2 regions of the Rhizobium sp. No.120 genome follow, and region 1 is predicted to be linked to the other one. Evidence: predicted binding sites of a transcription regulator. Region 1 holds the regulator's gene; the other holds the start of a gene.

Region 1 (3,574 bases):
GTGGCCGGACGGATGCCGCCCTCGCCCTGGACCGGCTCGATCAGGATTCCGGCCGTCGCATCTGTGATGGCAGCACGCACGGCATCGAGATCGCCGAACGGTACCTGATCGAAGCCCGGCGCTTTCGGGCCGAAACCTTCGATATACTTTTCCTGACCGCCGGCGGCGATCGTCGCGATTGTGCGGCCGTGGAAGGCGCCCTCGAAGGTGATGATGTGGAACTTCTCGGGATGTCCCTTGGCGAATTGATAGCGCCGCGCCGTCTTGATGGCGCATTCCAGCGCCTCGGCGCCCGAATTGGTGAAGAACACCTTGTCGGCAAAGGTCACTTCCGTCAGCCGCTTCGACAGCTTCTCCTGGCCGGGCACCTCATAAAGGTTGGACAGGTGCCAGACCTTGTCGGCCTGTGCCTTCAGCTCGGCGACAAGATGAGGATGGGCATGACCGAGCGAGTTGACCGCCACGCCGGCGGCGAAATCAAGGTAGCGCTCGCCATTTTCAGTGACCAGCCAGACGCCTTCGCCTCGCTCGAACCGCAGAGGAGCGCGCAGATAGGTGTCATAAAGCGGCGTGGTCTCGGCCATGGCCATATCTCCTGGATCACAACTTTAAGGACCGATCGCTTCCCTTTGATGAAACGGGTCCGAAAAAATCAAAAATGCCGCCTCGCGGCGGCCTGGGCACTATTGATGTTTTGCACCGCGATGTCAACAAAACTGGCGTTTTAGCAGTTGCGAGAAAGCGCTTGCCGGCAAAAGAGATGGGTTGGGCGGCGCCTATGGCAGAAATGCCACGCCCGGACAGCAAGTTGGGGAAAACCTCGAAATCGATTCCTCAAGATTCCCGCGACTCTTGTCACGGAGTCAGCCTCACACTAGGTTAAAAACCAATTGCTAGACTGCATGCGGCGGAACTAGTCACCACAATTTTAGAGCGTTTCGCGCCTCGATCCCATGCGAGGCAATGGTGAGGGATTCTGCCATCGGAAACGCGACAGCGGAGACAGGGCATGAATTGGACAGACGAACGCGTCGAGAAGCTGAAAAAGCTATGGTCCGAAGGTTTGAGCGCCAGCCAGATCGCTGCGCAGCTCGGTGGCGTAAGCCGTAATGCCGTTATCGGCAAGGTACATCGCCTGAACCTCCCCGGCCGAGCGAAGGCGGGCGGCACCACAACTGTGGCGCGCACGCCAAAGCGCGGCGCAGCAGCACCCCGCACCGCAACCTACGGATCGCGCGTCGCTACCCGCACGGTGGTCGCCCGCCAGCAGGGCGCAACGATGCTGAAGGAAGAGATCGAGATCGATTCCGTCAATGAAATCCAGTATCGCCCGGCATCGAATGTCGTCGTTCCGATCTCCCGTCGCCTCGGCCTGACGGAACTGACGGAACGCACCTGCAAGTGGCCGGTCGGCGACCCGCTGAAGGACGACTTCCACTTCTGCGGCAACGACAGCCCGGATTCTTCGCCCTACTGCACCTATCATCAGCGCATGGCCTACCAGCCGGTGCATGAGCGCCGGCGCAACAACGGCTGAAAGTGGCAGCAAGACAAAGAAAAACGGGCCCCTCGAGGCCCGTTTTTCTGTTTCCGCCGCTCCTGCATAATTCCTTAAATCGGAATCGATTTAAGGGAAAATTTTGCAGCATTTTAAGATGTTACAGCGACCTTAACGCGTCTTGAAAGACGCGTGGCGCTGTAATGGTGATACCCGAGCGGCAACCCGCTCAAGCTTCCATGGAATAGCCCGCCCCGCGAACAGTGCGGATGACATCCTGCATGTTGGAGAAATTGAGCGCCTTGCGCAGGCGACCGACATGGACGTCGACAGTGCGTTCGTCGACATAGATATCATGACCCCAAACGCCGTCGAGCAGCTGCGAACGCGAGAAGACACGGCCCGGCGAGGACATCAGAAACTCCAGCAGGCGGAATTCCGTCGGCCCCAGGCGCACTTCGCGGCTCTTGCGGTGGACGCGATGGGTTTCGCGGTCTAACTCGATATCGCCGCAACGCAGCACCGTGGAGAGAACCTCCGGGCGGGCACGCCGCAGCATCGCCTTGACGCGAGCCATCAGCTCCGGCGTCGAGAACGGCTTGACGACGTAATCGTCCGCGCCGGTCGAAAGTCCGCGCACACGCTCGCTTTCCTCGCCGCGGGCCGTCAGCATGATGATCGGCAGGCGCTCCGTCTCCGGCCGCATGCGCAGCCGGCGGCAGAGCTCGATACCGGACACGCCAGGGAGCATCCAGTCGAGGATCAGGAGATCGGGGATGCGCTCCTGGAGACGCAGCTCGGCCTCATCGCCTCTGAGGATCGTGTCGACCTCGAAGCCTTCGGCCTCGAGATTGTAGCGCAGCAGAACGCTAAGCGCTTCCTCGTCTTCTACAACAGCAACTCTCGGAACCATGCGCCTATGGTCTCCTTTCTTCGCTTCCAGATTATTCCGTCACTGCGCCGACGGTATTGGCGGTATCGTCCTTCGGGCGCTCGCCTTCCGGCTGCGCGCCTGTCGCCATGTAATAGATCGTCTCGGCGATGTTGGTGGCATGATCGCCGATGCGCTCAATGTTCTTGGCACAGAAGAGAAGATGCGTGCAGGTGGTGATGTTGCGCGGATCTTCCATCATGTAGGTCAGCATCTCGCGGAAGAGCGAGGTGTACATGGCGTCGATCTCTTCGTCGCGCTCGCGGATCGACACGGCCTTGTCAGGCGAGCGGGTCGCGTAGACATCGAGAACTTCCTTGAGCTGGCTCAGCGCCAGTTCGGAGAGATGCTCGATGCCGCGGGCGAGACGGCGGGGAACACCAGTTCCCTGCACGGCGATGACGCGCTTTGCGGTGTTCTTTCCGAGATCGCCAACGCGCTCCAGATCGGAGGCGATGCGGATCGAGCCCATGATTTCGCGCAGGTCCGCTGCCATCGGCTGGCGGCGTGCAATGGTAACGATCGCCTTGTCGCCGACTTCACGCTCGGCATGGTCGAGAACGACATCGTCGGAGATGACCTTCTGCGCGAGAGCAGCATCGCTGTTGACGAGAGCGCGTACGCTGTCGCTAACCATCTGCTCGGCCAGGCCGCCCATTTCGGCAATGCGGCGGGTCAGGAACTTCAGGTCTTCGTCGTAGGCAGAGAGAATGTGAGTGGAGACCATTTTTCTATCCTCAAGGTGAACTATGTGAAAGGAGCCGCGCGCCTGCCATCATCAACCAAAACGGCCCATGATGTAATCCTGAGTGCGGAAATCGTCGGGATTGGTGAACATCTTATCGGTGTCGTTCTCCTCGACCAGGTGGCCGAGATGGAACATTGCGGTACGCTGCGAGACGCGTGCTGCCTGCTGCATGGAATGCGTCACGATGACGATGGTGAAATTCTCCCGCAGCTCGTGGATGAGATCCTCGACCTTCGCGGTCGCGATCGGATCGAGCGCCGAACACGGCTCGTCCATCAAGATGACCTCCGGGCTGACCGCGACGGCGCGCGCGATGCAAAGGCGCTGCTGCTGGCCGCCAGACAGGCTCGTGCCGGCATCGTGGAGCCGATCCTTCACCTCGCCCCATAGACCCGCC
Region 2 (3,574 bases), on a different contig from region 1:
CAGATCGCGGTTAGCGGCAGCAAGCGTGTCGATGTCGACGATACCGCGCTGCGATTGCTGTTCTATGGCAATCGCCTGGTCCTTCATCATTTTCGATGCCTGACGGATCATGTCGTTGGTGGCGTCGGTGACGGTCTTCTGCAGTTCAAGCGCCGATTTCTGCTGGGTCAAGCCCAAAAGGATCACCATCTTCTGCTTCCAGGCCGGCACGGTCAGCGCCGACGTCGCTTGCAGGTTCTCTATCAGAGTTTCGTCACCGGCCTGAACGATACGGATCTGCGGCAATTGCTGAATGCCGAGTTGGCGCGCCTGCTGCAGGTAGAAGACCCGCTTTTCCAACCGGTCGAGAGCCTGGAGGCTGTCCTGATAGACCTGCGCTTCCAGCATGCCGCCGCCGGGATTGGCCGAAGCCGCATCAGCGGCACTTTTCAGCCGGGGAAGCTCCGTCGCGCGGAAGCGCTCGGCAAACGTCTTTCCAGCCTGCACATATGCGTCGAGCTGTACGATGGATTGCTTGGTCTCCTCATGCAGGTCATCGAGGAGAGCGATATCGCGGCGCAGAATGTCTTTGTGGCGATCAAGCTCCAGTCCGATGCGGTTGATCTGGCCAGCCACGTCCTCGAACTGCTCCTTGAAACGCTCCAGCTTAGCTCTGAACGAAGAAAACATCCGCGACAGGAAACCTTCGTCCTTCAGCGAGGCCGGATCGAGCTTCTTCGACTTGACGATGATATCGGTCAACAGCTTGCCAACTTCGCCGAGATCGCGGTTGCGGACCTCGCGCAGTATACGGTCGGAATAGTCGGAAACGGCTTGCTGAGCGCGGTCGCCATAAACGGAGATGCCGGCGCGGTCGGTCAGATCGATGCCCTCTCCTATGCGGGCAATTTCTGCCGGATCGGCCGCAGCGACCAGCAGGGTGTTGGCGGAACCGGTGGAGATATCGGTATTGCTCATAGGTCGTGCTTTCTCGTCCATAGACTCGGGAACCGACCGCAAAAATTGCCAATCGCCCCCAAGACGATGCCCCCGCGCGCCCCACCACAATTCAAGATCGGCACAGAGAGAAGCTAAGCTTACCTCTGCGTGCCGATCGTTCCACACAATAATGAAACTTGGATCACAGTTTTATGACAGGGATCTTGCACGCCGAGGGAGAATTATTGGCACGCCTTCGTACCGAGAACTTCAAGCTTGGTGAGCTTGCCGGTCAGCACGAAGTCGCCGTAATCCATAGTGAGGTCGCGCGTGATGCCGTTCTCGTAGAGTTTAAACGACATGCGGTAGACGGGCGTGGCGTCGCCAGTAGATCTTTCATTGAAATAAGCCACGGTCACCGGCCAAAAAGGTGTCTTGGAGAATGCCCCAGCCTTGTCAGCATCTGGATCATCCGTCGCTGGCGTCTGTTCCTTGCCGACGACAGTGGTCGCGATCAGCGGCTTGTCGCCATCGTCGGAACCGTCGAAAACCTGCGCCTCGAAAAAGTTCTTGCCGAGCTTCGCATTGTGGATGATGTCGAGCATGTGCTCCGTCGGGAAGCGGCTCTCGATGATCTGGACTTGCTTGTTCTGCGGCTGCGTGAGATCGACTTTGATGCCCTTCTGGTCGTCACTTGCGGCGCCGCGCACATCCTTGTCGAGCTGGTTGTCGGTGTAGGATTTGGTTTCGAAGCGGAACAGGCGCTTATCAAGATCCTCGAAGGTCGTCGTCTGCTGGTCGCTGACGCGAGTGGAATCACCGGTGTCGATCTTCGTTACGAAGCGGAAATTGGTGGTGAATCCGGTGCAATCGGAGCCTTCGAACTCATAGACCATGCGGCCGACCATGCCGGAAATGCCGGAGCGATCGGAAGCATCCTTCAGTTCGAGATCATAAACGGCGCGATGTGCGATCAGCCCGCTCGGACCGGCCGCATAGGCTGCAGAAGCCCCCAGGGACAGGATGCTCAGGCCTGAAACGACGGTAGCAGCAAGACTCGATCGGAACATTCATTATCTCCTGTTGGACTCGCACGCGATGTTATAAGAACGCTTTCGGCTGAAACGAGGCTGCCGATCCTAAGTGACCGAATTTAGTCTTGATGCCGGATTTTTGAAGTTTTTACAACAAAACGGGAGATGAAAATGTCCGACGCTATCGAGGGCCGCCTGAAGGAACTCGGCATCGTTCTGCCGCAGGCCGCGGCACCGGCCGCCAATTACGTTCCCTATGTCATCAGCGGCAATCTTCTCTATCTGTCGGGCCAATTGCCGATGGAAAACGGCAAGATCGGCGTTACGGGCCATCTCGGCAAGGATGTGGATGTCGCCGGCGGCCAGCGCGCGGCCGAGCTGTGCGCCATCAACATTCTCGCCCAGGCGAAAGCTGCCCTCGGCGGCGATCTCGGCCGGATCAAGCGGCTGATCAAGCTGAACGGCTTCGTCGCCTCGACGCCCGATTTCGTCGAACAACACCTTGTGATCAACGGCGCATCCAATCTTCTGGCGAATATATTGGGCGAAGCCGGCAAGCATGCCCGCGCCGCCGTCGGCATGGCCGCCCTGCCGCTCAATGCCGCCGTTGAAATCGATGCCATTCTGGAAATTGCATAATGAGCGAGCTTGCCTGGCTGACCGAGCGTCCTGTCGCTCACCGCGGCTATCATGACATGAACAAGGAAGTCTGGGAGAATACGCTCTCTGCCTTCAGCCGCGCCATCGCGGCGGGCTTTGCCATCGAATGCGACCTGCACTACGCCTCCGACGGCGTTCCGGTGGTCTTTCATGACGACGACCTCCAGCGCGTCTGCAATCTGCCGGGCGAAGTGCGCGAGCGCACCTCGGCCGAGCTTGGCCTGCTTTCGGTCGGTGGCACCAAGGACAAGATCCCGACGCTGAAGCAGCTCCTGCGGCTCTGCGACGGCAAAGTGCCACTCGTGCTGGAGCTGAAAGGGCGCGAAGGCGATGACGATGGCTTTGCCGAATCTGTGCTCGAAGTGCTCGAGGGCTACAAGGGGCATGTAGCACTGATGAGTTTCGACCATTGGCTGCTCAAGGACCTCAAGGCGCTGGAAGCGTCCCACCCTGTGGGACTGACGGCAGAAGGAAACAAGCCTGAGACGTTTTTTCAGCATGACGAAGCAATGCATCTTGGGCTAGACTTTATCTCGTACTTCTATGGCCACCTGCCGAACCCCTTTGTTACGGCGCAACGCCAGCGCGGTATTCCAGTCATCACCTGGACCGTGCGCGACGAAGCGGCCCGCAAACATACATTTGCCAATGCAGACCAGATGACCTTCGAAGGTTTTGATCCGCGCCTGGCCTCGTAAATCGGCATCGATTGAAGAAGAGGCTTTGCGCATACCCAAACTGCCGCTGCGCTGACAGTGCGCCCTTCGGGCGGATGGCGCGGCGGTGAGAGCCCCTTCTTTCCTTCCAAGCGCAAGAGTTTGATGACAGACGAATTATCCATTCGAGTCGAACGATCCTTCAAGAATATCGCCCCGGAGAGCTGGTCGAAGCTGGCCGGAGCGTCCAGAACCAGCAGCATCCTGCCCTACAATCCCTTCGTCTCGCACGCCTTCCTCTCATCG

What was found. The regulator PhoB, encoded in region 1, activates phosphate uptake and scavenging genes when phosphate is short. The targets are predictions, from matches to a motif close to TGTCATNNANCTGTCAT.
Positions count from the first base shown of each region.
Region 2: the regulator PhoB is predicted to act here: its motif matches at 1,120-1,136, upstream of ACYJRZ_RS11100 (toxic anion resistance protein).

Region 1 covers NZ_BAAJNQ010000002.1:409,647-413,220, reverse strand. Annotated here, with positions in the region: gene ACYJRZ_RS07745 (acetylornithine transaminase) at 1-584, opposite strand, end outside; gene ACYJRZ_RS07740 (GcrA family cell cycle regulator) at 1,010-1,537, shown strand; gene phoB (phosphate regulon transcriptional regulator PhoB) at 1,728-2,411, opposite strand; gene phoU (phosphate signaling complex protein PhoU) at 2,443-3,156, opposite strand; gene pstB (phosphate ABC transporter ATP-binding protein PstB) at 3,208-3,574, opposite strand, start outside.
Region 2 covers NZ_BAAJNQ010000003.1:121,772-125,345, forward strand. Annotated here, with positions in the region: gene ACYJRZ_RS11100 (toxic anion resistance protein) at 1-957, opposite strand, end outside; gene ACYJRZ_RS11105 (cell envelope integrity EipB family protein) at 1,161-1,988, opposite strand; gene ACYJRZ_RS11110 (RidA family protein) at 2,124-2,591, shown strand; gene ACYJRZ_RS11115 (glycerophosphodiester phosphodiesterase) at 2,591-3,310, shown strand; gene ACYJRZ_RS11120 (GNAT family N-acetyltransferase) at 3,434-3,574, shown strand, end outside.